DNA from 4 places in the Micromonospora sp. NRRL B-16802 genome. Region 3 is predicted to be linked to each of the others. Evidence: riboswitches for the same ligand, from Rfam matches in the RefSeq annotation. Region 3 holds a riboswitch; each other region holds the start of a gene.
What was found. Region 3 has a riboswitch for cyclic di-AMP ahead of ADK66_RS01520 (NlpC/P60 family protein). Riboswitches for the same ligand answer to the same signal wherever they lie in the genome.
Positions count from the first base shown of each region.

Region 1: another riboswitch for cyclic di-AMP. It lies ahead of ADK66_RS23675 (hypothetical protein); the one in region 3 lies ahead of ADK66_RS01520 (NlpC/P60 family protein).
Region 2: another riboswitch for cyclic di-AMP. It lies ahead of ADK66_RS07370 (hypothetical protein); the one in region 3 lies ahead of ADK66_RS01520 (NlpC/P60 family protein).
Region 4: another riboswitch for cyclic di-AMP. It lies ahead of ADK66_RS16540 (transglycosylase family protein); the one in region 3 lies ahead of ADK66_RS01520 (NlpC/P60 family protein).

Region 1 covers NZ_LGEB01000086.1:118,722-121,624, reverse strand. The annotation lists gene ADK66_RS23680 (YibE/F family protein) at 1-839, shown strand, start outside; cyclic di-AMP (ydaO/yuaA leader) riboswitch at 1,006-1,136, shown strand; gene ADK66_RS23675 (hypothetical protein) at 1,141-2,160, shown strand; gene ADK66_RS23670 (carbonic anhydrase) at 2,244-2,903, opposite strand, start outside.
Region 2 covers NZ_LGEB01000048.1:3,997-6,899, reverse strand. The annotation lists gene ADK66_RS07375 (cation diffusion facilitator family transporter) at 1-898, shown strand, start outside; cyclic di-AMP (ydaO/yuaA leader) riboswitch at 1,040-1,171, shown strand; gene ADK66_RS07370 (hypothetical protein) at 1,225-2,241, shown strand; gene ADK66_RS07365 (SRPBCC family protein) at 2,358-2,825, opposite strand.
Region 3 covers NZ_LGEB01000001.1:323,555-326,457, forward strand. The annotation lists gene ADK66_RS01515 (N-acetylmuramoyl-L-alanine amidase) at 1-601, opposite strand, end outside; cyclic di-AMP (ydaO/yuaA leader) riboswitch at 836-973, shown strand; gene ADK66_RS01520 (NlpC/P60 family protein) at 987-2,027, shown strand; gene dcd (dCTP deaminase) at 2,103-2,681, opposite strand; gene ADK66_RS01530 (pyridoxamine 5'-phosphate oxidase family protein) at 2,759-2,903, shown strand, end outside.
Region 4 covers NZ_LGEB01000062.1:40,833-43,735, reverse strand. The annotation lists gene htpG (molecular chaperone HtpG) at 1-1,252, shown strand, start outside; cyclic di-AMP (ydaO/yuaA leader) riboswitch at 1,473-1,646, shown strand; gene ADK66_RS16540 (transglycosylase family protein) at 1,649-2,332, shown strand; gene ADK66_RS16535 (hypothetical protein) at 2,406-2,759, opposite strand; gene dinB (DNA polymerase IV) at 2,854-2,903, opposite strand, start outside.

The sequences.
Region 1 (2,903 bases), on a different contig from region 3:
CCGCGCTGGCGGGGCTCGCGGCCAGCTTCGCCATCCTGCTCACCTTCGTGCTGCCGGGCATCGCCGCCGGTGGGTCACCGCTGCTGGTGGCGGTGGTCGGCGCCGCGCTCATCATGTTCGTGGTGCTCTATCTGACCCACGGGGTCACCGCACAGACCTCGGTCGCGGTCCTCGGCACCCTGGGCAGCCTGATCCTCACCGGAGTGCTCGCCACAATCGCCACGGCCGCCACCAACCTGACCGGCTTCGGCAGCGAGGACGCCACCACGCTGTCGATGTTCCAGGCCGACGTGGACCTGCACGGCCTGCTGCTCGCCGGAATCATCATCGGCTCACTCGGCGTACTCGACGACGTGACTGTCACCCAGGCCGCCACCGTCACCGAGCTGGCGAACGCCAACCCGGGGCTGAGCCGGTTGCAGCTCTACCGGGCGGCCACGCGGGTCGGCCGCGCCCACATCGCCTCCACGGTCAACACCATCGTCCTGGCGTACGCGGGCGCCTCGCTGCCGCTGCTGCTCCTGCTCACCGCCGACACACGACCCATCACACAGATCCTGACAAGCGAGTTCCTGGCGCAGGAGATCGTCCGCAGCGCGGTCGCCACGCTCGGCCTGATCGCCGCCGTACCGCTTACCACCGGGCTGGCCGCCCTGGTGACCGCCGCCGGGTCGACCCCGACCGGCGACGCGCCCCGGCCGCGACCGGAGCGAGCCGACGTACTGGCCGCCCTCAGCCGTCCACGCGCGGGCCGGCCCGACCCCGAGCACACCCCATCCCCATCCACCGCCACCGACCAGTGGCCAGAGCCGGACAGGAGCACGAAGACGGCATGGTGACACTCCTCAGCGTGACCAGATCGGGCCCTCGCCCCGACGACAGCAGCACTGGTCACTCAACGCCATGGCGATATGACGCTTTTGATGGGCATCCAGGCGTAGCTCACCCGGCCGACTCTCGGGTAACCTCGCTGCCGGTTACCGATGAAGGCGCGAAGCGGCGCCTGCGGTGCCACCGCCCAATCGCCAACCGGCGAGCCGGGGACCCAGGTACCTGGGGTGAATCCGCGCCAGCGGTAGGGGCCACTTCCGCCCCGAACCCGTCAGCTAACCCGGTCGGCGGTCGACGGAAGGGAACATTGTGACGGCACCCCTACGCCGCTGGTTGACACCTGTGGTGGCCGTGATCGCCGCACTGACCGTGCTCGCCGGGCCCGTACCGGCCCATGCCGCCCCGACGACCCCCACCCCGTCCGGGCACGAGGAGGACGGCGAGCCGAAGCTGCTCAACGACGTCATCGAGCAGGCCAACCGCGACTACTCCGCGGCAAAGTCCAAGCTGGACAAATCCAAGAAGCGACAGCTGGAGTTGGCGATCGAGGTCGAGCGGGCCAGGGCCGACCTGGACGCGTTGGAACCGCAGGTCGCGCAGATCGCCGCCCAGTCGTACCGCACCGGCCGCGTCGGCGCGATGGCGATGCTGCTGGACAGCACCGCCCCCGACACCTTCGTCAAGCGGGCCGCGGCGCTCGACGAGCTCAACATGGTCAACGAGAAGAAGCTCGCCGAGGTCAACGCGGTCAAGTCCCGCGCCGAGCAGGCCAAGCTGGCCCTCGACACGGAGGTCCGCGAGCAGCAGAAGCAGACAGCCCTGATGGCCAAGCGCAAGAGCGAGGCGGACAAGGCGCTCTCCCTCGTCGGCGGCAAGGGCTTCACAGGCGGTCTCGTGGACGCCACCTCGCCGGTCGCGAGGATCGGCCCGGGTCGCACCGCCGACGGCGACTGGAAGCCGCAGTCGTGCAGCGAGGACGACCCGACCACCTCCGGCTGCGTCACACCACGCACCCTGCACGCCTACAAGGAGGTCAGGCGGGCCGGCTTCACCCGGTTCGTCGGCTGCTACCGCCCCGGCGGGCCGTGGGAGCACCCGAAGGGCCGCGCCTGCGACTGGTCGCTTCAGAAGAGCGGCTTCTCCCCGTGGCACAACGAGGACACCCGCAAGTACGGCAACAACGTCGCCGCGTTCCTCATCCGCAACGCCGACCGACTCGGCATCTACTACGTGATCTGGAACCGGCAGATCTGGTTCCCGGCGACCGGGTGGAGCTCGTACAGCGGACCGTCGAACCACACCGACCACGTCCACATGTCACTGCTCTGACGGCACGTACCGCAGACGAGGGCCGCCCCGCAGCACGCGGGGCGGCCCTCGTCGCACGTGGCGGGTCGGCGGTCCGGGTCCTGTCAGGCAGCGGCGGTCGCGGCCGGGCCGTCCGGGACGCTGGGCACGTCGAGGGTCGCGGCACCGACCGGCACGGCGGTCACCGGACGCACCCCACCGATGGCCAGGCGGTACGACATTCCCACCACCGCGCAACGGCCCTGCTCCACCGCCTCGGCCAGTACCGGCGACTGTCCGAGCAGCGTCTCGACAGTCTGCGCGATGTGGATGTCGACGATGCCGTCGATGTCGTCCACACCCTCGGTCGTGGCGCGCCGCAGGCTGGGCAGCACCGCGTCGACCACCGCGCGCAGGTGCCCCACGGGTGCGGTGCCGGTGGCGGCCGCCTCGCGGGCCGCCTGGACGGCACCGCAGGAGTCGTGACCGAGCACCACCACCAGCGGGGTGCCGAGCACTGTCACCGCGTACTCCACGCTGCCCAGCACCTCCGGGCCCACGATGTGCCCGGCCGTACGGACCACGAAGAGGTCACCCAGGCCCCGATCGAAGATGATCTCGGCAGCCAGCCGGGAGTCGGAACAGCCGACGATCACCGCGAACGGGTGCTGCCCGTCGGCCACAGCGGCCCGGTGTTCGGCGCCCTGGTTGGGGTGGCGTGGAGCACCGCTGACGAAGCGCCGGTTACCGTCGGCCAGCTCGGCGTACGCCCGTGACGGCTCGGT
Region 2 (2,903 bases), on a different contig from region 3:
CCACCACGCTTCGGTCAGCAACGCCGCACAACAGCACCGGGGCCGACTCTGGGTAGCGTTCGGCCTGCTCGCCACCCTGATGGTGGTCGAGGCGGTGGCCGCACTGCACACCGGCTCACTGGCACTGCTCTCCGACGCCGGGCACATGTTCACCGACGTGCTCGGCATCGGGATGGCCCTGGCCGCGATCACCGCAACCCAACGGGCCGCCCGCGACCCACAGCGCACCTTCGGGCTCTACCGCCTCGAGGTGCTGGCCGCCCTTGCCAACGCCGTCCTACTCTCCGGCGTGGCGATCTACGTGTTGATCGAGGCGATCGGCCGGTTCGGCGACCCGCACGAGGTGGTGGTCGGCCCGATGCTCGTGGTCGCCGTGCTCGGCCTGCTCGCCAATGTGGTCGCGTTCGCCCTGCTCCGCGCCGGCGCCCGGGACAGCATCAACCTCCAGGGCGCCTACCTGGAGGTGCTCGGCGACCTGCTCGGCTCGCTCGGCGTGATCGGCGCGGCGCTGCTCATCGCGGTCACCGACTGGTGGTGGGCCGACCCGCTGGTCGCGGTCGCCATCGGCGTGTTCATCCTGCCGCGCACCTGGCGGCTCGGCCGCGCCGCGGTCCGCATCCTCGTGCAGGCCGCCCCGGAACACCTCCAGGTCACCGCCGTGCACGACCGGCTCGCCGCCGTACCCGGCGTGGTCGAGGTGCACGACCTGCACGTCTGGACGCTCACCTCGGGCATGGACGTGGCCTCCGCACACCTGACAATGGCACCCGACGCGGAGGTCGGCACCGTGCTCACCGCGGCACGCACCGCCCTGCAGGAGGAGTTCCGGATCGAACACGCCACGCTCCAGATCGAGCCCGGCGCGGCCCCGGGGGCCTGCGGTGCCGTCACCTGGTAGGGCGAGATTCCGCCCTTAATCCCTTTTGTCGGCTTTTTGGGTAGCGCCGTGCACACCGTCAGTCACAATGGCTGCACCAGCCCCATGAGCACCGGTAGGCTGGCTCCCGGCCACCACCCGGCGGCGCCCTCCCGGTGCCGGTGGCGGCCGCCGCCTAATCACCCGAGAGGGCGAACCGGGGAACCATGTTCCTGGGGTGCATCCGCGTCAGCGGTAGGGATCTTCCGTCCCGAACCCGTCAGCTAACCCGGTCGGCGGCTGACGGAAGGACATGCGCAGTGGCACGAGCACGACCCCCCGCCGCCCGATTGGCGGCGCTGATCGTCATGATGTTCACCCTCGGCGTCGCCATCCCCGCCGGCGCCGCCTCGGCCGCTCCCCCGGCCACCCAGCGGGCCGCGGCACCCGACAACGACGAAGAGGGCGGCACCCCGGCCCTGCGCGCCGCACTGGACGCGGCCAGCAAGGGCTACCTGGACGCGAAGCGCGCCCTGGACACCTCGGTCCAGCGGCAGCAGCAACTCGCCGCCAAGCTCAAGACCACCGAAGCCGAGATGAACGAGCGCAGCGGCAAGGTCGGAGAGATCGCCGGCGTCGCGTACCGCACCGGCCGGCTCAGCACCGTCTCGGCGCTGCTCAACACCAACACCCCCGAAGGCTTCATGGACCGCGCCGCCGCGCTGGACGTGGTCGCCGCCAACGAGGACCGGGTGCTGCGCGACCTGATCGCCACGAAGGACGAGGCCAACCGCACCCGCGTCGCCCTCGACGGCGAGATCCGCGAGCAGCGCAAGCAGGTCGAGGTGATGGCCAAGCGCAAGGAGCAGGCCGAACGCGCCCTGACCGTTGCCAACACCAGGCAGCAGTCCACCGCCTCCGACTCCGGCTCCAACCGGGGCACCTCCACCGCCAACGCCAAGCCCGCGCCGCGCAACTCCGACGGCTCCTGGCCGTCCGAGTCGTGCAGCGTCAACGACCCCACCCCGGCCAACGGCTGCATCACCCCACGCACCCTGCACGCCCTCAACCAGGCCAAGGCCGCAGGCTTCACCAGGTACGTCTCCTGCCACCGCTCCGGCGGCTCCGGCGAGCACCCGAAGGGTCGCGCCTGCGACTTCGCCGCGCAGAAGAACGGCTTCGGTGGGGACGCCACCGGCGGCGACAAGACGTACGGCAACAACCTCGCCGCGTACTTCATCCGCAACGCCGACCGGCTCGCCGTGCTGTACGTGATCTGGTACAGGCAGATCTGGCTGCCCAGCAGCGGGTGGAAGTCGTACAGCGGGGCGAACGGCGACCCGTCCAGCGACCACACGAACCACGTACACCTGTCCGTGTACTGATCGACCCCGACCCGGCCGGCGCCTCCCCCACGGGGGGCGTCGGCCGGTGTGCGTCAGCGGGCGCAGCCCGTCCTGTTCGCGCCGCGCAGCGCGGAGGGCCAGCGGGGCGGGCTGGGTCAGGTCGACGGTGGGGGGTTGTCGCTGCGGTCGAGGGCCGCTCCCAGCCGGGCCGCCAGGGCCAGGTGGGCGACGCGGGCCTGGCTGAAGGCGTACCGGAAAAGGGGTTTCGGTGCCCGCAGGGTGATCTCGACGTCGATCCGGACCAGGCCGTCGGGCTCGGCGCGTAGACGTGTGTGGTTACGCACGGTGGTGGCCGGCCACTGGCGTGCGACGGTGACGATCTCGTCGTCGTCGAGGGTCAGCACGTCCGCGTGATAGGTGGTTCGGAAGCGCACCGGGCCGGCGACCAGCCGGTCGTTGATGGTGTAGCTGGCCACGGCTCCGTCCCGGGGCGGAACTCGCCGCACCCGGACGATGAGTGGATGCAGCTCGCCCTGGCGGCTCAGGTCGCCAAGCAGGGCCGCCGCGTCGGCGAGCGAACAGCGGGCCTGCACGGTGTAGCTGAACGTGTCGCTGCTGAGCACGCCGTCTCCCGCCGTCGATGGGTCGCACGATCGTCCCGTACACAGGTGGGGCTGGCAACGCCCGGACGGACACCGGCC
Region 3 (2,903 bases):
CCGCCGCGGCGTCGGCGCTGTCCGCGCCTGCGTAACGGGCAACCGCGCCGTACCAGGCAGCCGGGTCGGTGCCGGTGCCGATCGGTGCGCCAAGCTCCCGCTGGTACGACGCCAGCAGCGCCGCCCCGCCCCGGATGTTCGCGTTCGGGTCGGTGCGCAGCGACTCCGGGGCCACGCCGGTCAGCGCGGCGGCGGCGTCGACCGTTTGCAGGGCGGCGCTGGGCGGCGCGGGCTCCGAGGCTTCGCGGGGTGCCAGCGCGGTACGCGAGTCGTCGCCGCGCGGGTCCTCGGTGCCGGTGTCGTGGTGCCCGCGCCCGGGCAGGGCGGTCACGTGCCGGGCGTCGGTCAGGTGCATCGGGCCGTAGCCGCCGCTGGTGCTGGGCGTGCCGGCGTTGCTGTCCCAGCGGGACTCCAGATAGGAGACCCCGAGCAGCACGTCGGTCGGTACGCCGTACTCGCTCGCTGCGGCAGCGTACTGCTGCTGGCGGTCGGCCGTTGGTGCGGCGGCGACCGGACCGGCGGGCAGTGGCACCACGGTCACGGCGACCACGGCGGTGACCAGCAATGTGCGCCGACGGGACGGCAGGGTTGGACGGTGCATCGAACCCCCTAGATTGCGTGGGTAACTGTGAGGTCACCCTCCCGCCGGCCGGGAGCTCCCGTCAATACCTTTCCATATTCGGATACAGGCAGAAAAAAACCTTCGCGCACGGTCCGTGACCCCGCAGAATCGCCACGGAGTGTCACTGCCGCACGGGTTGCGGATCGGTAACGGTCATCTCTACTCTGGTCAATCGTCGGCCCGGTAGCAGGTCTGCCCATCCCGGGCGGTAACGGACCGGCACCGCCGAGTCGCTCGACGAGTGAGCCGGGGACCCAGGTTCCCTCGGGGTGAATCCGCAGATCGTGCGGTAGGGCGTCGACTTCCCGCCCGAACCCGTCAGCTAACCCGGTAGGCGGTCAGGAAGAAGGAGTACGGAACCCCGGTGGCACTCCATGCCCCGCGGCCGTCGTCCGAGCGGTCGGCCTCAGCCGACCCCCTGTCGATCGTGCCGCGTCAACGCTGGTCCCGCTTCACCACAGCTCTCGCCGCCATGGTCGGCGTCGCCGTCGTCCTGACCGGCAGCGCCACGGCCGCGCACGCGGACCCGTCCGTCGCCGAGATCGAACGCCAGATCGACGCCGACTGGAACAAGCTCGAACCGATCATCGAACGGCACAACTCCACCCGCACCGAGCTGGCCGCCAAGCGTAAGCAGGCAAGCGCGCTGGCCGCCAGGATCGCCCCGCTGGAGCGCCAGGTCGACGCCGCCATGGACAAGGTCAGCGCCCTGGCCGTCCGCGCGTACATGGGTGAGAACGTCTCCACTGTCAACGCGATGCTCGGCAGCCGCTCGCCAAGCGAGATGGTCGGCCAGCTCGAAATGCTCGACCGGTTCGCCCACAACCAGCAGCAGGACGTGAAGCAGGTGGCCGACCTGCGCGACGAGTTGGCCCGGCAGAAGGCGCCGCTGGACGAGTTGGTCGCCGAGCTGACCCTGACCGAGGCGCAGTTGGCGGCGAAGAAGAAGCAGATCAACGCCGAGATCGACAAGCTACAGAAGCTGCGCCTCAAGGTGTACGGCAACGGCGGCGGGGGTCCGCTGCGTCCGGCGCCCTGCCCGGCCAGCTACCCCGGAGGCGGGGCGGGCACGGCGGTCAAGTTCGCCTGCGCCCAGATCGGCAAGCCCTACGTGTGGGGCGCCGAGGGCCCGAACTCGTACGACTGCTCGGGGCTGATGCTTGCCGCGTGGGCCAAGGCCGGCGTGTCACTGCCGCACAACGCCGCGCAGCAGAGCCGGGTGACAAAGGACGTCAGCCGCGCCGACCTCCGCCCCGGTGACCTGGTCTTCTACTACAGCGACATCCACCACGTGGGCATGTACGTCGGTGACGGCTGGGTGGTGCACGCCTCCCAGGCCGGTCAACCCGTCAAGATGAAGAAGGTCGACGACGGCCCGATCCACAGTTACGGCCGTCCCGGCTGAGGTGTAAGGAGGGGCCCCTTCCTAACGCCTCGTGTAGAGAAGGGGCCCCTTACTAACACCGGACGGGCGTGCGGCTCAACGGGTCGGCCAGGCGCGCCAGTTCTGCCAGGAGCGGCTCGGCGTCGGCCCCCGCTGGCCCTGGTAGCGCGAGCCGTAGACCACCGAGCCGTACGGGTGCTCGGCCGGCGAGGAGAGCCGGAAGATGCACAGCTGCCCGATCTTCATGCCCGGCCAGAGGGTGATCGGCAGGTTCGCCACGTTTGACAGCTCCAGCGTCACGTGACCGGAGAAACCCGGGTCGATGAAGCCGGCGGTGGAGTGGGTGAGCAGTCCGAGACGGCCCAGGCTGGACTTGCCCTCCAGACGGCCGGCGAGCTGCTCGCCGAGGGAGATCACCTCAAGCGTCGAGGCAAGTACGAACTCGCCCGGGTGCAGCACGAACGGCTCGCCGTCGGGCACCTCGACCACCGAGGTCAGGTCGTCCTGCTGCATGGCCGGATCGATGTGCGTGTAGAGGTGGTTGTTGAAGACCCGGAACAGCCTGTCGAGTCTTACGTCGATGCTGGACGGTTGAACCAGAGTGGGCTCGAAAGGCTCCAGGCCCAGCGTGCCGGCCTTGATCTCGGTGACCAGGTCGCGGTCGGAGAGCAGCATCGGACCACCATAGCGAGGCAGCCGGTGACCAGCGTGTCGAGGTCGCCTCTCGTACATTTGTTCGATAGAATGCCCTCATGGCTTCCTGGTCCGATTTTGCCGCCGACGAGCCCCGCCTCGCCGACGGGATCCGCGTTCTCCTGCAGCAGTACGGGCCGGGCTTCGGCTATCTGGCCACGGTCCGCGCCGACGGCGGTCCCCGCGTCCATCCGGTGTCCCCGG
Region 4 (2,903 bases), on a different contig from region 3:
CACCGACGGCGCGGACCCCACCAGCGAGGTGCAGACCCTCAACTCGATGAAGGCGCTCTGGGCGCGACCCCGCGACGAGGTCGACGCCGCCGAGTACAACGAGTTCTACAAACACGTCAGCCACGACTGGGCCGACCCGCTCGAGGTCGTGCACATGAAGGGCGAGGGCACCTTCGAGTACGAGGCGCTGCTCTTCCTGCCCAGCCACGCCCCACTGGACCTGTTCTCCCCGCAGGGCCGCCGGGGCGTCCAGCTCTACGTCAAGCGCGTGTTCATCATGGACGACTGCGAGGCGCTGGTCCCCACCTACCTGCGCTTCGTCAAGGGAGTGGTCGACGCCCACGACCTGTCGCTGAACATCTCCCGGGAGATCCTCCAGCAGGACCGCCAGATCCAGATCGTCCGCCGCCGCCTGGTGAAGAAGGTCCTCGCCGCAGTCAAGGACCTCAAGGCCAACCACGCCGAGCGCTACCAGACCTTCTGGAAGGAGTTCGGCACTGTCGTCAAGGAAGGGCTCATCGACGACACCGACAACCGCGACACCCTGCTGGAGATCCTGTCGGTGGCCTCCACCCACGACCCGGCCGAGCTCACCGACCTGGCCGGCTACGTCTCCCGGATGAAGGACGGCCAGAGCGACATCTGGTACGCCACCGGCGACTCCCGGGCCACCATCGAGAACTCCCCGCACCTGGAGGCGTTCCGGGCCAAGGGCCACGAGGTGCTGCTGCTCACCGACCCTGTCGACGAGGTGTGGGTGGAGCGGGTCGGCACGTACGACGGCCGGCCGCTGCGCTCGATCGCCAAGGGCGAGGTCGACCTGGACACCGACGAGGAAAAGCAGCAGGCCGAGTCCGAGCGCGAGCAGCAGCGGCAGGAGTTCGCGGCGCTCGTGGACTGGCTCGGCACGACCCTTGCCGACAGCGTCCGGGAGGTCCGCCTGTCGTCGCGGCTCACCACCTCACCGGCCTGTGTGGTGGGTGACGCGCACGACCTCACGCCGACACTGGAGAAGATGTACCGGGCGATGGGGCACGAGATCCCGTCGACGAAGCGCATCCTGGAGATCAATCCCGGTCATCCTCTGGTAGCCGCGCTGCGCAAGGCCCACGAGCAGGGCGATTCCGCCGAGACCCTCACCGAAACCGCCGAGCTGCTGTACGGCCTGGCGGTGCTCGCCGAGGGCGGCGACCTGGCCGACCCGGCCCGCTTCACCCGTACGCTCGCCGACCGGCTGGCCCGCACCCTGTAGCCAGGTGCCCCGGCCGGTGGTGGCCCGCGTTGTCGGGCTCCACCGGCCGGGGATCGGCAGATCTGATCGGAAGCGGTCCATCATGGCCGCTGCAGAGCTGGACGCCGCCCGCAACCGCTGAGCGCGCCGCTCAGCGCGGCCCGGTGAAGAACTTCACAGGGGTTGGGCGATCGATGCCGGCCGTGCCTAACGTCGGTCGGGTTCGCCATCGCGGACGCCACGACCGGTAACGCCAAATCCTGCCCCCGGTCGTCGGAACCCAGTCACCCGGGCAGGAGCGGGGGACCCAAACGTTCCTCGGTGCATCGTCACCTCGGGGTGAAGCCGCCATCGCGCGGCCGGGCTCCTCGGCCCGAACCCGACAGCTCACCTCGCCGGCGTGGAGGAAGCACACTCATGACGTCTGTCTATACCCCCCGTCATCGACGGGTCAGCACCCGCCGTATCGCCGTCGGCACCCTGGCCGTCGGCGCGGTCACCGGTGCCGTGGCGCTCTTCGGCCCGGCCGCCCCGGCCCAGGCCGCCGTCAACTGGGACGCCATCGCCAAGTGCGAGTCCGGTGGCAACTGGAAGATCAACACCGGCAACGGCTACTACGGCGGGTTGCAGTTCTCGCAGAGCACCTGGGCCGGCTACGGCGGCAAGAAGTACGCCGCCCGCGCCGACCTGGCGAGCCGCAGCGAGCAGATCACCATCGCCGAGAAGGTGCTCAAGGGGCAGGGCATCGGCGCGTGGCCGACCTGCGGCAAGAAGGCCGGGGCGTCGGGCGGCTCGGCCACGAAGTCCTCGACGAAGCCCACCACGAAGTCGAAGTCGACCGCCAAGTCGAAGTCCACTCCGAAGGCCGACAAGCCCGCCCAGCGGTCGTCGCGCGGTGAGCAGCCGGCGACCCGCAGTAACAAGCGCACCGCCCCGGCGGCCAGCGGCGACACCTATGTGGTGAAGTCGGGCGACACCCTGTCGGAGATCGCGCAGAGCCACCGGCAGGACGGCGGCTGGCAGGCCCTCTACGAGCGCAACCGGCAGGTCGTCGGTGCCGACCCGGGCCTGATCTTCCCCGGGCAGCGGCTCAGCCTCTGACGTACGACACAGCGGGCGCCCGATCGGATTCCGGTCGGGCGCCCGCTGGCGTGTCGCTGACGTGGCGGAGGCGTCAGGCGGCCGAAGCCCGCGACGCCGAGACCGCTTCGCCGGACCGGGTCCGCCGCGGGTGGAAGGACTCCTGGGTGGACCAGTTGTCCGGTGTCTCGTCGTGGCCGTCCCACTGCGGGGCGGCCGTCGGCGGTGTCTCGGCCCCGCCTCGGGCGAGCCGCAGCGACTGTTCAGCGTTCCCGCGCGCCGCGCATGGGTACGGTTCCCCGGCGCAGAGCAGGTTGCCGCAGACGCCGTCCTCGGTCGGCTCGTGGGCGTCGAGCACGTCGAGCGCCAGCTGCCACAGCAGCGGGTCGGTCACGTCGTGCGGACGCTCGGCACGCCGGCTCGCGCGGTTGCTGCTGTCGTCGGACATGGTGGTCCCCCCTCAAGGCTGATCGTCACAACGTCTCCGATCATGCCGTCGCTAAACCCTCCAGCTGCTGTGATATCCGCCGCCACCAGGCGGATCAGTCCGGCAGAAGAGGCATTTCGACACCCGAATCCCGGCCCAGCAGCA